2 regions of the Mesorhizobium sp. USDA 3734 genome follow, and region 1 is predicted to be linked to the other one. Evidence: predicted binding sites of a transcription regulator. Region 1 holds the regulator's gene; the other holds the start of a gene.
The links. Region 1 encodes HrcA, which represses chaperone genes, less so after heat shock. Its sites were predicted from a motif close to GTTAGCACTCNCNNNNNGNGAGTGCTAAC; they were not measured.
Positions count from the first base shown of each region.

Region 2: groES (co-chaperone GroES) is a predicted target of HrcA. The motif match lies at 6,410-6,438, and genes of this name have one in related genera.

Region 1 is NZ_JBWCCW010000001.1:6,714,999-6,724,432, forward strand. Features, by position in the region: gene ACZ89F_RS32095 (EamA family transporter) at 1-138, opposite strand, end outside; gene hemW (radical SAM family heme chaperone HemW) at 541-1,704, opposite strand; gene rdgB (RdgB/HAM1 family non-canonical purine NTP pyrophosphatase) at 1,701-2,348, opposite strand; gene ACZ89F_RS32110 (VOC family protein) at 2,348-2,758, opposite strand; gene rph (ribonuclease PH) at 2,769-3,485, opposite strand; gene hrcA (heat-inducible transcriptional repressor HrcA) at 3,684-4,766, shown strand; gene ACZ89F_RS32125 (hypothetical protein) at 4,944-5,141, shown strand; gene ACZ89F_RS32130 (PQQ-dependent sugar dehydrogenase) at 5,239-6,591, shown strand; gene ACZ89F_RS32135 (LysE family translocator) at 6,707-7,324, shown strand; gene cysK (cysteine synthase A) at 7,505-8,485, shown strand; gene ACZ89F_RS32145 (glutathione S-transferase family protein) at 8,871-9,434, shown strand, end outside.
Region 2 is NZ_JBWCCW010000001.1:5,471,577-5,481,010, forward strand. Features, by position in the region: gene ACZ89F_RS26300 (alpha/beta fold hydrolase) at 1-23, shown strand, start outside; gene cysD (sulfate adenylyltransferase subunit CysD) at 1,016-1,921, shown strand; gene cysN (sulfate adenylyltransferase subunit CysN) at 1,924-3,861, shown strand; partial or broken gene ACZ89F_RS26315 (3'(2'),5'-bisphosphate nucleotidase CysQ) at 3,879-3,983, shown strand; gene ACZ89F_RS26320 (transposase) at 4,082-4,756, opposite strand; gene groES (co-chaperone GroES) at 6,489-6,785, shown strand; gene groL (chaperonin GroEL) at 6,845-8,509, shown strand; gene ACZ89F_RS26335 (sulfite exporter TauE/SafE family protein) at 8,632-9,402, shown strand.

The DNA of each region.
Region 1 (9,434 bases):
GATGATGACCGTGCGGATGAATGTGGCGAAATCGGAATTGATGTTCTCGATGCCGACCTTGGCGAAAATCGCCGTCAACGCCGCGAATGCAGCCGACAGCAGTGCCCAGAATTGCCAGGAGGAGACGGTCAGGTTCATGCGGGTAGCCTTCGTGGATGGCGTCTCAACCGAGATACCGTGAAACGCGTGCCTTCAGAAGTGCAATCCTCAAGTTTGGAGATCGGGCGCGGCATTCCCACCTTCGTCATCCACGGGCGGAGCAGGAGCGAAGTGACGTCGCGAAGACCCGAGGATCCATTCCGTGACTTCTGAATTTCGCTGCGGTGCAGAATTTGGAAGGCTTGGGTAGAGAAGGTGCGCCGGCAACGAAATCAATTGTTTGAACGGGACAAGTGGCAGAGCAGGCATGCACATTCTGGACCGTGACTCCCCTCGGCAGCCGTCGCGGCATGGATCCTCGGGTCTGCGCTCCGCTTCGCGTCGCTCCGCCCGTGGATGACGAAAGCAGGGAGGCGTCTTGGAGCAGCAAGGTCCGCTTTGCTACCGCGCCAGATCGGCCACCACGGCGTCGAGCACGATCATGCCGGCGGGCGTGGCGCGCAGCCGGGTATTGCCGATCGGCGCTACCAGACCCTCGCCCTGCAGCATCGACAGCCGTGCGCTCGACAGACCGCGCCCGGAGAACGCTTCGTAACGGGAGAGGTCGATGCCTTCGGCCAGCCGCAGGCCCATCAGCAGGAACTCGTCAGCCTCTTCCGAGCGCGTCAGGATTTCGCCGCCGGTGACGCCATGACCCTTGGCCTCGACCAGGTTGGCCCAGGTTTCCGGCATCCGCTCGGCGATCGTCACCGTGCGACGGCCATTCTCGACGAAGCGGCCATGCGCGCCGGGGCCGACGCCGACATATTCGCCATATCGCCAGTAGGTCAGATTGTGCCGGCTCTCGGCGCCCGGCCTTGCGTGGTTGGAAATCTCATAGGCCGGCAGACCATGCGCCGATGTGATCTCTTGCGTCAGCGCATAGAGGTCGGCGGCGTGGTCATTGTCGGGAATGATGAATTTCTTCGCCGCATGCAGCGCATGGAAGGGCGTGCCTTCCTCGATGGTCAGCTGATAGAGCGACAGATGGTCGGCCGCATGGCCGATCGCCTGTTCCAGCTCCGATGCCCAAGCCTCCGGCGTCTGGCCTGGCCGGGCGTAGATGAGATCAAAGGAGAGCCTTGGGAATATTTCCCGCGCCAGCCCGATGGCGTGCAGTGCCTCTTCAACGTTGTGCAGCCGGCCGAGGAAGCGCAAATCCTTGTCGTTCAGCGCCTGCACGCCGAGCGACACGCGATTGACGCCGGCTGCCCGGTAGCCGCGAAAGCGTTCGGCCTCGACCGAGGACGGATTGGCCTCCAGCGTCACCTCTATGCCGTCAGGCACCATCCAGTTCTTCGCCACCGCGTCCAGAACCCTGGCCACCGTTTCCGGCTTCATCAGCGACGGCGTGCCGCCGCCGAGAAAAATGCTGGTCACCTCGCGCGGTCCGGTGCGCTCGCGCATCGTTGCAAGCTCCGCCTCGAAGGCGCTGGCGAAACGATCCTGGTCGACCGGCTGGTGGCGGACATGGCTGTTGAAGTCGCAATAGGGGCACTTGGCCGCGCAGAACGGCCAATGGACATAGACGCCGAAGCCAGGCGTCCGGTCGAGCAGCATGCTCATGTCGAGCCCAATCTCGCCTTGGCGAATTTCTGGAAGGCACGGGCGCGGTGCGACAGCGCCGTCGGCTGGCCGGGCTTCCAGCCATGCTTTTCCTCGGCGCTCATCTCGCCGAAGGTTTTTTCGAAGCCATCGGGCAAAAACACCGGATCATAGCCGAAGCCGAGCTCGCCGCGCGGCGGCCAGACCAGCGTGCCTTCGGCCTCGCCGCGATAATATTCCGCCTCGCCGTCAGGAAACGCCAGGCAGATGACGGCGACGAAGCGGCCCTTGCGCTGTTGTGGCAAGGCGGCGCCGACTTCCTGCAGCGCCACTTCGGTGCGCTGCATGGCCATGCCGAAGTCGCGCGTCCCCTCAGGGGTTTCGGCCCAGTTGGCGGTGTAGACGCCGGGCGCGCCATCAAGCGCGTCGACGCACAGGCCGGAATCGTCCGACAGCGCCGGCAGGCCGGTCGCCTTGCTGGCGGCGAGCGCCTTGATGTAGGCGTTCTCCTCGAAGGTGGTGCCGGTCTCATCCGGCTCCGGCAGGTCATACGCCTTGGCCGATTTCGCTTCGAAGCCGAACGGCCCCATCAGGTCGGCGAATTCACGCAGCTTGCCTTCATTGTGGCTGGCGACGACGATCTTCTTGCCATCAAGAGAATGCATCAAAGGCCCCAGATTCGTGGCTCGGCGAATTCGATCGAATTGCCCGAGGGGTCGCGTATATAGATCGAACGGCCGCCCTGCGGCCACTCGAATTCGCTTTCGATAGCGATCTTCTTCGCTTCGAGATGCGCTTTCCAGCCGGCGATTTCGTCGGCGCTGGCCGCAAAGCAGAGATGGCCCTCGCCGACAGCGCCGTGCGGCGGCACCGGCAGCCTGGCGTCGGGCGCCGGCGGTACTTTCGTCGCCTCGGCGTTGAAGACGAGCAGCACGCCCGGCCCGCAGCGGAAGAAGAGGTGCCGGCCGTCAACCTTGCCGAGCAGGTCGAGGCCGAGGATGCCGACATAGAATTCTTCCGCCGCCGCCAGATCGGTGACGTAGAGGGCCGATTCCAGGATGGCGGAGGGGATCACCAGAAAACCGTCAAGCCACAGCCATCTGCTGCAAGCTCACCAGCCTCTGGATGCCTTTCTTGGCCAGGCCCATCAATTCCGCGAACTGCTCTTCCGAAAAAGGCTCGCCCTCGGCGGTGCCCTGGATTTCGACGATGCCGCCCTTGCCGGTCATGACGAAGTTGGCGTCGGTGCCGGCCGCGGAATCCTCGACATAATCGAGATCGATGACCGGCTGGCCGTCATGGATGCCGCAGGAGATCGCCGCGACGTGGTCTTTCAGCACCTTGGCGACGCTGGCCATCTGGCGCGCTTCCATCCAGCGCAGGCAGTCATACAGCGCCACCCAGCCGCCGGTGATCGAGGCGGTGCGGGTGCCGCCATCGGCCTGGATGACGTCGCAGTCGACGGTGATCTGCTGCTCGCCCAGCGCCTGCAGGTCGACCACGGCGCGCAAGGAGCGACCGATCAGCCGCTGGATTTCCAGCGTGCGGCCGCCCTGCTTGCCGGCCGAAGCCTCGCGGCGCATGCGCTCGCCGGTCGAGCGCGGCAGCATGCCGTATTCCGCCGTCACCCAGCCTTTGCCGGAATTGCGCATCCAGCCCGGCACTTTTTCCTCAAGGCTGGCCGTGCACAGGACATGCGTGTCGCCGAACTTCACCAGGCATGAGCCTTCGGCATGCTTGGAGACGCCACGCTCGAAGGAGATGGCACGCATTTCGTCGAATTGACGTTTGGAGGGGCGCATTCTGGCTGCTTTCTTGTCATTTTTCGGAATCTTGGCCGGCTTGTAACCACATGGAGCGTGTGGCGCAAAGGAAAATGGCCGGGCGATCTAACACAGACACCGGGTGATCTCACAAAGACACCGGGTGATCTGGCACAGACACCGGGTTGCGCGGGCCGTAGTGAAGTCTATATCCTTGGGCCGGAGGTTTTTGGCCGTATGACCAAGGCAGTCGATCCGAGTTCGCAGTCGCCCGCGCTTCAGTCGCTCGACATGCGTTCCCGCGACATCTTCCGGCGCATCGTCGATTCCTACCTCAAGGATGGTGAACCGGTCGGTTCGCGCAGCCTGTCGCGCATCCTGCCGTCCTCGCTGTCGCCGGCGACCATCCGCAACGTGATGAGCGACCTCGAGCATCTCGGCCTGATCTACGCGCCGCACATCTCGGCCGGCCGGCTGCCGACGCAGGCCGGCCTGCGTTTCTTCGTCGATGCCTTCATGGAGCTAGGCGACCTTTCCGACGAGGAGCGCCGCGCCATCGAGGCACAGGTGCGGGCGTCGGGCTCCGGCGCGACGCTGGAACACATGCTCACCGAGGCCAGCCAGATGCTGTCGGGCATGTCGCGCGGCGCCGGCCTGGTGCTCGCCGCCAAGAACGAGGTAGCGTTGAAGCACATCGAATTCATCCAGCTTGAGCCGACCAAGGCGCTGGCGGTGCTGGTGTCGCAGAATGGCGACGTCGAAAACCGCGTCGTCGAACTGCCCGCCGGCATCACCGTCTCGCAACTGCACGAGGCCTCGAACTTCCTCAATGCCCATATTCGCGGCCGCACACTGGCCGAGGCGCGGATCGAGATCGCCCGCATCAAGGAAGAGACCAGGGCCGCGCTCGACACGCTGTCGCAGGACCTGGTCGAAAAGGGGCTGGCGGTGTGGGCCGGCGCCGACAGCGGCCTGCCGGCGCGGCTCATCGTGCGCGGCCGCGCCAATCTGCTCGAAAACGTCACCGCCCAGGCAGACATCGAACTGTTGCGCCATCTGTTCGAGGACATGGAGACGCAGGACGGGCTGATCCAGCTGCTCGACCTCGCCGAGGAAGGCTCGGGCGTGCGCATCTTCATCGGCTCGGAAAACAAGCTGTTCTCGCTGTCGGGCTCGTCGCTGGTGGTCGCCCCCTATCGCGACAAGGACGCCCGCGTCGTCGGCGCGCTCGGCGTCATCGGCCCCACACGGTTGAACTACGCGCGCATTGTGCCGATGGTGGATTACACCGCGCAGCTGATATCGCGCATGCTACGTTAGGTGCATTGATATTCAGGTGATGCCGGCCTGCAAATGGTGGCTTCTTGCGCTTCCGGTGCTCACGTACGAAAAGTACGCTCCGCTCCGGTTCTCGGAAACCACCCTTTTCGGCGCGGCCTGACATGAATCTCAACGCACCTGGTCCAAGTCCAACCTAGGCTGAGCAGGAGAAAAAGAATGGCGCTCGAAGAATTCAAGGCCCGGATCAGCCTGCTGCTGGAGGAGATGGTCAACCAGCCGGAAGACCAGCACGAAATCCAGGAACAGTTGCGCGAAAAGCTGCGGGAAATGCGCGCCATGGGCCTGCCGCTGCCGGCCGACCTCGTCGAGCTGGAAAAACGCCTCGACGACGATTTCTACGCCGCCGGAACCTGAACCCGGGAATCGGGGCCTTCCTTCAACTCATCGTGTGGCGCGGAACGATCGACGAAACCGCTCGTTCCTGTCTTCACGGCCAATATGGGAGGACAGGATGATCCGTTTCGCCGGTCTGGCTATTTCCGCCGCCCTGTTTGTCACCACAACGGCATTCGCCCAGCAGGCGGACGAGCCCGTGCTGAAGGGCGCGGCCGCCTTCGGTGACTGGCGCGCCGACAGGCCGGGGGTGCGCCGCGTGATCAGGCCGAACGATCTGCCGAAGCCCTATGTCACCAAATCCGCCTCGAACAGTGCCGGCTTGGCGGAACGGCCGGCGGATGCCAAGCCCAAGCTGCCGCAGGGCTTTTCGGCCGAATTGATCGCGTCGGGCATCGACAATCCGCGCGTCGTGCGCGTGGCGCCGAATGGCGACCTGTTCGTCGCCGACAGTGAGGCCAACCAGATTCGCGTCTACCGCCTCGCCGAGGACAGCGCGAAGCCGGCGCAGGACGGCATCTTTGCCGGCAACCTCAACCAGCCCTATGGCATCGCCTTCTATCCGCCGGGCAATGATCCGCAATGGGTCTATGTCGCCAACAGCGACAGCGTCGTGCGCTTTGCCTACCGCAAGGGTGACCTGAAGGCATCAGGCGATCCGGAAACCATCATCGACAACATCCCCGCCAGTCATCACTGGACGCGCGACATCGCTTTTTCGCCAGACGGCAAGACGCTTTATCTGTCGGTCGGCTCGGGATCGAATGTCGCCGAGGATATGAGCAAGGAACCGGAGGGCGGCCTCGACGCCTGGGCGAAGTCGAAGCCGCTCGGCGCCACATGGGGCCCTGAAGATGGCCGCGCCGACGTGCTGGCCTTCGACCCCGACGGCAAGAACGGACGCATCGTCGCCACCGGCCTGCGCAACTGCTCGGGCATGACCGTGCAACCGGCGACCGGCGCGCTATGGTGTGTCGTCAATGAGCGCGATGGGCTCGGCGACAACGTGCCGTCCGAATATGCAACAGTGGTCAAGGACGGCGCCTTCTATGGCTGGCCCTGGTACTATATCGGCAACAACGAGGATCCGCGCCACAAGGGCGAGCGCCCCGACCTTGCCGGCAAGATTGATATTCCCGATGTGCTGATGCAGGCGCATTCGGCGCCGCTCAACATCACCTTCTACGAGGGCAAGAGCTTTCCGGCCGAATACAACGGCGACGCCTTCGTCGCTCTGCATGGTTCATGGAATCGCGGCAACAGGACCGGCTACAAGGTGGTGAGATTGCTGTTCAAGGATGGCAAGCCGACCGGCGAATATGAGGATTTCATGACCGGCTTCGTCGTCTCCAACGGCGAGGTCTGGGGCCGACCGGTCGGCGTGGCGGTGGCGAACGACGGCGCGCTTGTTATCACCGAGGACGGCAACGGCACCATCTGGCGCGTCACCCATGGCAGCGGTCGCTCCTGAGCGCAAATCCGCGCATCGGCGTGGTGCAATCGAATCCGGCGCCAGGGAATTCACGCCTGGCGGACTTTGTGCGATAGGGGACTGTCACAACAGCGCCGGGCGCAAGGCCGCAACCATGACCCTCACCGGATTTCTCGCCTACAGTGCCGCTCTCGGCATTGCCGCCGCCATTCCTGGTCCCGGCATCACCGCGCTTGTCGCGCGTGCGCTCGGCTCCGGCTTCCGCTCGTCGCTGGCGATGTCGTTTGGCCTGATGGTTGGCGACATCACTTATCTGACCGCGGTGGTGCTTGGCCTCGCCTTCGTCGCGCAGAGTTTCGGCATGGTCTTTCTCGCCATCAAATGGCTTGGCGTCGCCTATCTTGCCTTTCTCGGCTGGCGGTTCTGGAACAGCGGCATCACGCCCGAGACCGTCGAGGCGAGGAAGGGCAAAGGCGGGCTGCTGTCGAGCTTCGCCGCCGGCCTCACCGTCACGCTCGGCAATCCGAAGACGATGATCTTCTACCTCGCGATCACGCCGACCATCGTCGACCTGAAGACCATCACGCTGGCCGACTATGGCATTCTCGTCGCGCTGACTGTCGTCGTGCTGTTGGTGGTGCTGGTGCCGTATCTGGCGCTGGCCGCCAAGGCGCGCTGGTTCCTGAAATCACCAAGCGCGCTCAAGGCACTCAACCGCACCGCCGCCGGCTTCATGGTCGGTGCTGCCGCAGCGATTGCCGCCCGCCAATAGAGGGCCCTCGGCCAAAGCATTTCGCAAACAGGCCTTTGCGGGAAATGCTTTTCCGGGAGGAAGGCGTTTTCGACACAGGCCCCACTCGGATATTTTCGGCCGACAGCTTATGTTGCGCGGCTGAAAGCCCTATCTTGCCGGCTGCAATTCCACTTGCCTGAAATTCTGGGAGCGAAACCAATGAACAAGCCTGTCACATCAGCCCGCGTGCCCGGTCGCGGCCGCGTCTACGATTCCATCACCGACACGATCGGCGACACGCCCTTGGTGCGGCTCGACAAATTCGCCAAGGAAAAGGGCATCGTCGCCAATCTCATCGCCAAGCTCGAATTCTTCAATCCGATCGCTTCGGTCAAGGACCGTATCGGCGTGGCGATGATCGAGGCGCTGGAGGCGTCCGGCAGGATTTCTCCCGGCAAGACCACGCTGATCGAACCGACGTCCGGCAACACCGGCATCGCGCTTGCCTTCGCCGCCGCCGCCAAGGGCTACAAGCTGATCCTGACGATGCCGGAAACGATGTCGATCGAGCGCCGGAAAATGCTGGCGCTGCTCGGTGCCGAGCTGGTGCTGACCGAGGGGCCGAAAGGCATGAAGGGTGCCATCGCCAAGGCCGACGAACTGGCAGCGACGATCCCCAATGCGATCATCCCGCAGCAGTTCGAGAATCCGGCCAACCCGGAAATCCACCGCACGACGACGGCCGAGGAAATCTGGAACGATACGCATGGCGAGGTCGATATCTTCGTCGCCGGCATCGGCACCGGCGGCACCATCACCGGCGTCGGCCAGGTGCTGAAGAAGCGCAAGCCTTCGGTGCATGTCGTCGCCGTCGAGCCGGAATCCTCACCGGTGCTGTCAGGCGGCCAGCCCGGCCCGCACAAGATCCAGGGCATCGGCGCCGGCTTTGCGCCCAAGATCCTCGACACGACGATCTATGACGAGATCGTCAAGGTCTCGAACGAGGATTCGGTCGCCAATGCCCGTCTGGTCGCCCGCCTCGAAGGCGTGCCGGTCGGCATCTCGTCGGGCGCCGCCCTGCAGGCAGCCATCGTCGTCGGCTCGCGGCCGGAGAACAAGGGCAAGAACCTGGTGGTGATCATCCCGTCCTTCGCCGAGCGCTATCTGTCGACCATCCTGTTCGAAGGGTTGGGGTCGTAGTCCTCTCCCTTCGTCATCCACGGGCGAAGCAGGAGCGAAGCTCCGTCGCGGAGACCCGAGGATCCATTCCGTGACGGCTGTCGGGGAATGCGGCGGATCAGAATTCTGAACCGCAGCAACGCTGAGAGGTCGCGGCATGGATCCTGGGGTCTGCTCTCGTCGCTCCGCTCCTCGCTGCGCCCAGGATGACGAAGGGACAGGTGTCCTGGCCAATTTCACATGTCCGCGATGCCGCCTGGGTTTTGGTTGAGGCCTCTTCACTGGACGGTCGCAGTTCGCTGGCCCGCTGAAAAAATCCCGGTGGCGTCAGCCACCGGCTTGAGCGCGACACCGCTTCCGGTTCATATCCCCACCGGCCTGCTTTCCGTGGGCCGGGGAGGATTTCATGTACAAGCTCTACACCCGTCCGGGCAGCGGCGGCTTCGTCGTCGAGGCTGCGCTGGCGCTGGCGAACGCACCGTTCGAGCACATCGACGTGCCGAAGACCGACCGGCCCGATCCGGCCTTTCTCGGCATCAGCCCGTTGAACCAGGTACCGGTGCTGACCTTGCCGGACGGAAGCTCGATGACCGAATCGGCGGCGATCTGCATCCTGCTTGCCGAGCGTCACCCCAATGCCGGCCTGGCGCCGGCTGTCGACGCGCCTGCCCGTGCCGACTTCCTGCGCTGGATGACCTTCATGTCGTCGGTGCTCTATCCGGCGGTGCTGCGTTTCTACTACGCGTATCGATACACGGCCGATCCCGACGGCACCAAGGCGGTCAAGCAGGCAGCCGTCGCCGAGATGGACCGCGGCTTTGCTGTTCTTGATGCCGCTCTCGAAGGACGCGACTGGCTGGTCGGCGACCAGCTGTCCCTGGCCGACATCTATCTCGTCATGCTGGTGGCCTGGCATCCCGACATCGAGAGGGCGCGCGCGGCCTGGCCTGATATCGAGCGTCTGTGGTCG
Region 2 (9,434 bases), 1.2 Mb from region 1:
TCCCCGCAGCCGGTGACGCCTGAGTTAGTTACCAGTGCCGGCTTCAGCCCATGCGGGCGAAATCCATGATCCGGTTGGTTCCCATGTCTTGGCGCCGACCGGCGAAAAAACCTGCTCCTAGCGCGACGACCTCTCGGCGGCGGCACGCCGCATCAAAGGCGCAGGGAAGGCACGGCACCCTGCACCGCCATGTCGGACGTAACGACGCGGTCTGGCTGGACGTGTGGACCGACGCCCATGCACACGGACGGATCACCGTCCGTGACGACGGGAGATAGGTGCGGCACAATGTTACCAAGCTGACGCGCAGGCACGAGGCGGCCCAGCCTGTCCCGTGGACGATGGGTGACGCGCCGAGGGACTAAACGCGATGGTCAGGCAATCGTCGGACTGGCGATCGAAATCACCCGACTTGCCGGCAAACCTAAGCGCGGCCAGAAGGGAGGTCCATGACATCCGCAATGCAAAGCGAAAATGCTGAACGCCTAAGGCGACCGGCGCGTCAGTCAGGCGATGCTTGCAGCCGCTTCCCCGAGTCGTGGTAGGCTGAGCGCGCCCAATCGCACCTGATGAATATTGGCGGGGCTTCCGCACGCGGGCGGCTTGGGCGTCTACGATGTCCGCAGAAAGTGATCTGGCGGCCGAAAGCCGCGTTAATCGATTGATTGATATGCGGCTGCCTTAATAGAGACCAATTTAGTTGAAATCCGAATGCTGAATTCGGTGCTGGAACATGGCGCAGACGAGCCAGCGAGAGAAGAAGCCGGTTCCGCTTCCATCAGGTTCGACCACGAGTGTTCGGCGACTTGCCTTTCGACAACAGGCTTTTTACTGAACAGACGCCATGCGCCGCCGTCCGCGCGTATTTGGCTTCAAGGCCGCATCCGATCACCTGGTGCGTGCATGGAATAGAATTTACCGCCTGCCGATCCTCTTTCCATCCGGGGCGGCTGAAGATCACGCCTGTTGATGAACGGGCCTCCTGTGGATTGGCACGAGAGAACGCTTAAAGTCCATGAACATCGCGCTTACGCATCTGCAGCGGCTTGAAGCCGAATCCATCCATATCTTTCGCGAGGTAGCGGCGGCCTTCGCCAAGCCGGTCATGCTCTATTCGGTCGGCAAGGATTCCTCCGTGCTGATGCATCTTGCGATGAAGGCGTTTTATCCGGCCAAGCCGCCCTTTCCCTTTCTCCACGTCGACACAACCTGGAAATTCCGCGAGATGATCGCCTTTCGCGATCAGATGGCGCAAAAACTCGGCTTCGATCTCCTGGTCCATGTCAACGGCGACGGTGTGCGCGACAATATCAATCCCTTCGACCATGGCTCGAACACCCATACGCATGTGATGAAGACCGTGGCGCTGCGCCAGGCGCTCGACAAATACGGCTTCGATGCAGCCTTCGGTGGGGCGCGGCGCGACGAGGAGAAATCGCGCGCCAAGGAGCGGATCTTCTCTTTCCGCAATGCCCAGCACGTCTGGGATCCGAAGAACCAGCGGCCGGAGATGTGGAAGATATTCAACACCCGCGTCGCGACCGGTGAATCGATCCGGGTCTTTCCGTTGTCGAACTGGACCGAACTCGATATCTGGCAGTACATTCTCCAGGAAGACATCCCGATCGTGCCGCTCTATTTCGCCAAGGAGCGGCCGGTCGTCGAACGTGACGGCATGCTCATTCTGAGGGATGACGACCGCATGCAGTTGCGTCCCGGCGAGACCGTGGAGAACCGGCTGGTGCGGTTCCGCACGCTCGGCTGCTATCCGCTGACCGGCGCGATCGAATCGGCCGCCGACACGCTGGAGGCCATTGTTGGCGAAATGCTCACCGCGCGCACCTCAGAACGGCAGGGCCGCCTGATCGACCGTGATGAAGCCGGCTCGATGGAAAAGAAGAAGCGCGAGGGGTATTTCTGAGCATGCGCCACATCACGGCCGAGAGCCTCGCCCCCACCGACGGCATTCGCGACTATCTGGCGGTGCAGGAACAAAAATCGCTGCTGCGCTTCCTGACCTGCGGTTCCGTGGACGACGGCAAGTCGACGTTGATCGGGCGCCTGCTTTCGGACACCAAGCAGATTTTCGAGGACCAGCTTGCTGCGCTCGAGCGTGATTCGCGCAAGCACGGGACGACGGGTGACGACGTCGACTTCGCGCTGCTGGTCGATGGCCTCGAGGCCGAGCGCGAGCAGGGCATCACCATTGATGTCGCCTATCGCTTTTTCGCCACGCCAAAACGCAAATTCATCGTTGCCGACACACCCGGCCACGAACAATACACGCGCAACATGGCGACGGGCGCGTCGACGGCCGATCTGGCCATTGTGCTGATCGACGCCCGGCAGGGCGTGCTGCGCCAGACAAGGCGCCACTCGATCATCGCCTCGCTGCTCGGCATCCGGCACATTGTGCTCGCCGTCAACAAGATCGACCTCGTCGGCTTCGACAAGGCGGTGTTCGAACGGATCATCGAGGACTATCGGCAATTTTCGCACAAGCTTGGCTTCGAGACGATCGTGCCCATCCCGATGTCAGCCCGTTACGGCGACAACGTCACCAGCCGCTCGGATAAGACGACGTGGTATTCCGGCCCGACGCTGATCGAACATCTGGAAGCCGTGTCAGTCGATGAAGCCGTGGTCGAACTGCCGTTCCGTTTTCCGGTGCAGTATGTGAACCGCCCAAATCTCGATTTTCGCGGTTTTGCCGGCACGATTGCGTCCGGCTTGGTCTCACCAGGCGACGAGGTCGTTGTCGCCAAATCCGGCAAGTCCGCTCATGTCAGGCGCATCGTCTCGCATCGCGGCGATCTGAGCCAGGCGGTCGCCGGCCAGGCCATCACCCTAGTTCTCGACGACGAGGTCGAGGTCTCGCGCGGTAACATGCTGGTGTCGCCGGCGGCGCGGCCGCAGGTCGCCGACCAGTTCGCCGCCAACATCGTCTGGTTCGACGAGCACGCGCTGCTGCCGGGCCGCTCCTATATCCTGCGGACCGAGACCGATCAGACCAGCGCCACCGTCACCGACCTGAAATACCGCGTCAACGTCAACGATTTTGCCCATGAGGCGGCCAAGTCGCTGGAAATGAACGAGGTCGGCATTTGCAACATCTCGACGCGGGCGCCGATCGCCTTCGATACGTTCGCCGAGAACCGCACGACCGGCGCCTTCATCCTGATCGACCGCATCACCAACGCCACGGTCGGCGCCGGCATGATCCTGCATTCGCTGCGCCGCGCCGAGAACATCCACTGGCAATCGCTCGATGTCGGCAAGCACGGCCGCGCCGATCTGAAGAACCAGCGGCCTGCAGTGTTCTGGTTTACCGGGCTCTCTGGGTCGGGCAAGTCGACCATCGCCAATCTTTTCGAGAAGAAGCTGTTCGCCACCGGCCGCCACACCTACATCCTGGATGGCGACAATGTCCGCCACGGGCTCAATCGCGATCTTGGCTTCACCGACGCCGACCGCGTCGAAAACATTCGCCGCGTGGCCGAAGTGGCGCGGCTGATGGCCGATGCCGGGTTGATCGTCATTGTTTCCTTCATTTCGCCATTTAGCGCCGAAAGGCGCATGGCCAGGGAATTGATGGCCAGCGGTGAATTCGTCGAGGTGTTTGTCGACACACCCTTTGAGGAATGCGCCAGACGCGATCCGAAGGGCCTCTATGCGCGGGCATTGAATGGCGAAATCAAGAATTTCACCGGCGTCGATTCGCCGTATGAAGCCCCGGAAAACCCCGAAATCCATCTCAAGACACTCGGCAAGTCTGCCGAGGAGATGGTAGAGGCCCTGGAACTCTGGCTGAACGAGCGTGACATTGCCGAAAACCAATACAATAGCGGCGGCGGTATCTGACGACGAAGCGATGCTGCATAACGCGCACGCTCGACGGTGAGCCGCTGGCCTACGGCAAGCGCAACGAGAGCGATGACGAGGACTACGCCAATCCGCATTTCATCGCCAGCGGCAAGCGCTAAATTTTGACTGGACCCGGACCGAGCCCCTCCGTCTAGAAAAGAAAAGAAAGGCGCCTCGGCGAAGAATACTATCCGCTCCGATCGGCGATTCAGCGTTATTACAGCCCCAGCTTCCTCTTCAGTTCCGCGTTCTCCTTGCGCAGGCGTTCCGCGAGCAAACTCTTCAGTCGCTTGTTTTCTTCCTCAAGCGCGACCAGGTTCTTCAGATTGTCACCATCCGATGCAGGCGCCGCAGCCTTCTTCCATTGATAGTAGGTCTGTTCCGAGATGCCGGCCTGCTTTACGGCGCTCTTGTGAGTGGCGCCGCCACTGATAGACTTCTCGATCTGCGCGAGCATCTGGGCGCGCTCCTTTTCAGAGTATATCTTCCGCCGCACGGCCGCTGCTGGTGCTTCCTCCGCCTGAGACGGCGTATTGGCGGCATTCTTCCGAGCAGGCGGCTTGGGCTCAGCCTTCGCCTTCCGCGATCGTGGGGCTTTCTTCTTTTCAGGCGTCTCCACTTTGGCTGCCGATTCCGTTGCAGTTACTGATTCAACTTCCAGGGGATTTGCCATGAGGTACTCCGCTCGCGATTTGTGTATTTGTTCAGCATCAATCGCCACGACACTAGAGTCAATAAGGCGACGATTTGGCAACTCCATCTCGTTGAGTTCCCTTGTTGTCTCAGCCATTGCTGCGGAGAGATCGACATCACTCCAGATGGAACGGCTCCGTTTTTGAGAACTGCGCTTTTGTCTGATCTCCACAGTGAACGCTCGGGTCTGCCGCCTCATAGTTTCTTCCTTGTTGGACAAGAACTGCGCAGGAAGTCGGCAAATGACGATTGAACGTCTGGCGCTTCCTCTGTCGCCCGAGGTATATGGATCCGACCGTCCGAGCAAGCCTGCTGGCGACGCACCCCAGAACAGACCGGTTCCTATGAGCAAGCAGGATATTTTCTAGCTTCAAATTAGCCACTGGTCGTCCGTCTCCCAATCATCCGCGTACACAGTTCAGCATTTGTTGGGCCACAGAGAGCGCGCCCGCCGCATCTTGGAAGCGGGATCCGCGTCCTGCACACGGCTGCCCGGCTGGATGCCCATAGCTTGGTCTCGATAAGTACGGTATGAGCCATCCAAATGACTTGAACGGGCGGAGCAAAAAGCATCTGGCGGCCAATGCTGTAAAAGTCTGTAATTGAGCTACTTGAGGAGCCTGATTATTGCGTTCTCGCAATATCAGCAATCGCGAGCTCTAGTAGACGCCTCCTGACAAGTTCCTTCAGCTTCTTTAGCGCTATCTGTCCATCACTGGGGGAACTCAAGCTGCAACACGTCCGGGAACCAATCAATGAATGAGGAGCGTAGTTCCAGCCCACCGGTCGGGGTGGAGCCGGTATCTCCATCGAGGCGAGCGTTGTATCTTGCTGCAATGCCGCACCGGGCACGAGACTTTCCACACGCCTACATCGAGCGCGGCCAATTTCAGGGCATGGATCAGGGGTACGCGCTCTACGATCTCGCCATCAGACACTCCAAAAAGGAAATGTCACCGAGATCCAATCCAAGCGGACGAATACCTTCGCTCCAAGGGACCCGACTCGGGAGGTCTGCGGACAAGTCGCTAAAAGCAAGCCCGAAAGCCAACCGAGTGACTGACATCTGCTCGCGGTCGCGATACGGCGGACCAGCGCCGCGATTTTCGGACCGAATCAAGGCGTCCCTTCGAAGGGCGGCTAACATCGGAGACCCTAGGCCAGTTCGCATTGAACTGCATGTCGGCGAGCGCCGCGATCCAAATCGTATTGTCCATGACCTATAGAGGGTCCCAATCTGGGCATATTGACAGGGTTGAACGACATCGGTGCGACGATCGTCGATCAGCCGGACGCCAAGCCGATGTCCGATCAGGCGGGAGGGAATGGCGTAGTTGACCTTGCGCAAGGTGCAGCCACTCGTCCGCAGGGCGCACATTCCAAAAGAGCCATACGAGTTGGAAGGGGTTTGTCCCCTGCAGGTCGAAACTCAGAGCGTCGCTCTCGTGTTGCTGACCCTCCTCCTAATAGCGAAGGGATCAACGCGAAACAGCTGGAACCCCGCTCCCAGTGGCCGCGCTTAGCGTACGGTCCAAGCCATGGAAGATCGAAAGGCACCAAAGTCGCCGCTGGTTTCAATAGTCGCGCGATCCAACTTTGATTCGGCTTCCGCGCGGCGCCCTTCGCCGAAAACTCACAGAGCGAACTACCATTCAGGCACTTCCCGCCGACCAAACTGGGCGGGCGTCGCTGGCGAGACTAGGCCGGACGAACGACTGGCACGAAAGGTGCCGAAAGAGCCTTCCCCTAACGTGAAGGGGCTGTGCTTTCGCGCCGATTCCAAACCTTTTGCTCTTCGCCCCTCCCCTTGCCGTCTTGACTAGTATGAGCCTACAGCCTATCTGACCGCCACGTTAGCACTCGCCATTGGTGAGTGCTAACCCGCTCCGGCAACGGACAACATTCAACCTCCGCACCAGGGACATCCCAAAATGGCAAAGTCGAATTTCCGGCCGCTTCATGACCGCGTGGTCGTTCGCCGGGTCGAATCCGAATCCAAGACTGCCGGCGGGATCATCATCCCCGACACGGCGAAGGAAAAGCCGCAGGAAGGCGAGATCATCGCCGTTGGTTCCGGCGCCCGCGACGAAGCCGGCAAGCTCGTCCCGCTGGACGTCAAGGCCGGCGATCGCATCCTGTTCGGCAAGTGGTCGGGCACCGAAGTCAAGCTCAATGGCGAAGACCTTCTGATCATGAAGGAAGCCGACGTGATGGGCATCATCGGCTGACACGCCGCCATTCATCTCCATCCAATCTCAATTTAGGGCGAAATGCCCAGGAGTAAAAAATGGCTGTTAAGGACGTAAAATTCTCCCGCGACGCTCGTGAGCGCATGCTGCGCGGCGTCAACATCCTCGCCGACGCAGTGAAGGTCACGCTCGGCCCCAAGGGCCGCAACGTCGTCATCGACAAGTCGTTCGGCGCACCGCGCATCACCAAGGACGGCGTCACCGTCGCCAAGGAAATCGAGCTTGAGGACAAGTTCGAGAACATGGGCGCGCAGATGGTCCGCGAAGTTGCTTCGAAGACCAACGACATCGCCGGCGACGGCACCACGACCGCGACCGTTCTGGCGCAGTCGATCGTCCAGGAAGGCCACAAGGCGGTTGCCGCCGGCATGAACCCGATGGACCTGAAGCGCGGCATCGACCTCGCGGTTAGCGACGTCGTCGCGACGCTGATCAAGAACGCCAAGAAGATCAAGACCTCGGAAGAAGTTGCCCAGGTCGGCACCATCGCCGGCAATGGCGATGCTTCGGTCGGCTCGATGATCGCCGAAGCGATGCAGAAGGTCGGCAATGAGGGCGTCATCACGGTCGAGGAAGCCAAGACCGCCGAGACCGAACTCGAAGTCGTCGAAGGCATGCAGTTCGACCGCGGCTATCTCTCGCCCTACTTCGTCACCAACGCCGACAAGATGGTTGCGGATCTGGAAGACGCCTACATCCTTCTCCACGAGAAGAAGCTCTCCAACCTGCAGGCCATGCTGCCGATCCTCGAGGCTGTCGTGCAGACCTCGAAGCCGCTGGTCATCATCTCGGAAGACGTCGAAGGCGAGGCTCTGGCCACGCTCGTCGTCAACAAGCTGCGTGGCGGCCTGAAGATCGCCGCCGTCAAGGCGCCGGGCTTCGGTGATCGCCGCAAGGCCATGCTGGAAGACATCGCCATCCTCACCGGTGGCCAGGTCATTTCCGAAGACCTCGGCATCAAGCTCGAGAATGTCGGCCTCAACATGCTCGGCCGCGCCAAGAAGGTGTCGATCTCCAAGGAGAACACCACCATCGTCGACGGCGCCGGCAAGAAGGCCGAGATCCAGGGCCGCGTCGCCCAGATCAAGCAGCAGATCGAGGAGACCACCTCGGACTACGACAAGGAGAAGCTGCAGGAACGTCTCGCCAAGCTGGCGGGCGGCGTTGCCGTCATCCGCGTCGGCGGTGCGACCGAGATCGAAGTCAAGGAAAAGAAGGACCGCGTCGATGACGCCCTCAACGCGACCCGCGCGGCCGTCGAAGAAGGCATCGTTCCCGGCGGCGGCGTCGCACTGCTGCGCGCTTCGCTGAGCATCAAGGCTGTCGGCGCCAACTCCGACCAGACCGCTGGCATCGCCATCGTGCGTCGCGCGCTGCAGGCTCCGGCCCGTCAGATCGCGGCCAACGCCGGTGCGGAAGCATCGATCGTTGCCGGCAAGATCCTCGAGAACAAGGGCCCGACGTTCGGCTTCAACGCCCAGACCGGCGAATATGGCGACATGATCGCCATGGGTATCGTCGATCCGGTCAAGGTCGTGCGCACGGCTCTCCAGGACGCGGCCTCGGTCGCCGGCCTGCTGGTCACCACCGAAGCCATGATCGCGGAGGCTCCGAAGAAGGAGTCGGCTGGCGGCGGCATGCCAGGCGGCATGGGCGGCGGCGGTATGGGCGGAATGGGCGGCATGGGTGGTATGGATTTCTAAGATCCACGCAGCTCAACAAGCTCGGAAGGGCGGCAGTGATGCCGCCCTTTTCTCTGGCGCGGAGCCAAGCCGGAGCCCGATCCACAAGGCTACATACGGCTGCACTTTCACGACGGAAACCAATGACTGACTTCATCCTGTTCGCCATAGTCGGCTTCCTCGCCCAGGCGGTTGACGGCGCGCTAGGCATGGCCTATGGCGCGATCTCCTCCACCGTGCTGCTCTCCTTCGGTGTTCCGCCGGCGCAGGCTTCCGCCGCGGTGCACGCGGCGGAAGTGTTCACCACGGCCGCTTCCGGCACGGCGCACCACTACCACCGCAATATCGACTGGAAGCTGTTCTGGCGGCTTGTACCGTTCGGCATTCTCGGCGGCTGCCTCGGCGCCTTCGTGCTGACCTCGTTCGACGGCGACATGGTGAAGCCCTACGTCACGACCTATCTCGCAGTGATCGGGTTCTGGCTGTTCCTCCGGTCGTTCCGGAAGATCCCCAGCAATCCGGTTCCTACCCGCCTTGTGGCGCCGCTGGGCACCATCGGCGGCTTCCTCGACGCGGCAGGCGGCGGCGGATGGGGTCCGATGGTCGTGACCGGGCTGCTCGGGGCCGGCGCGCCGCCCCGCTACGTGATCGGTACTGTCAATGCGGCCGAGTTCCTGATCACGCTTGCGGTGTCCATCGCCTTCATCGTCGCGCTCGTCACCGGGCACTGGCAGGAAGCGGGGGCGCTGTCGACACATGCAAGCTCGGTGCTGGGGCTGATCGTGGGCGGCATAGTCGCCGCCCCGCTTGCCGGATGGATGCTCAAGGCGATCGCCGAGCGGACGCTTTTGCGGCTCGTCGGCTGCCTGATTATGCTGCTCGCTTTGTTCCAAACCGCCCAACAACTGGATTAGTCTGACCTAAGCAAGCCGACTGCCCTCATGAC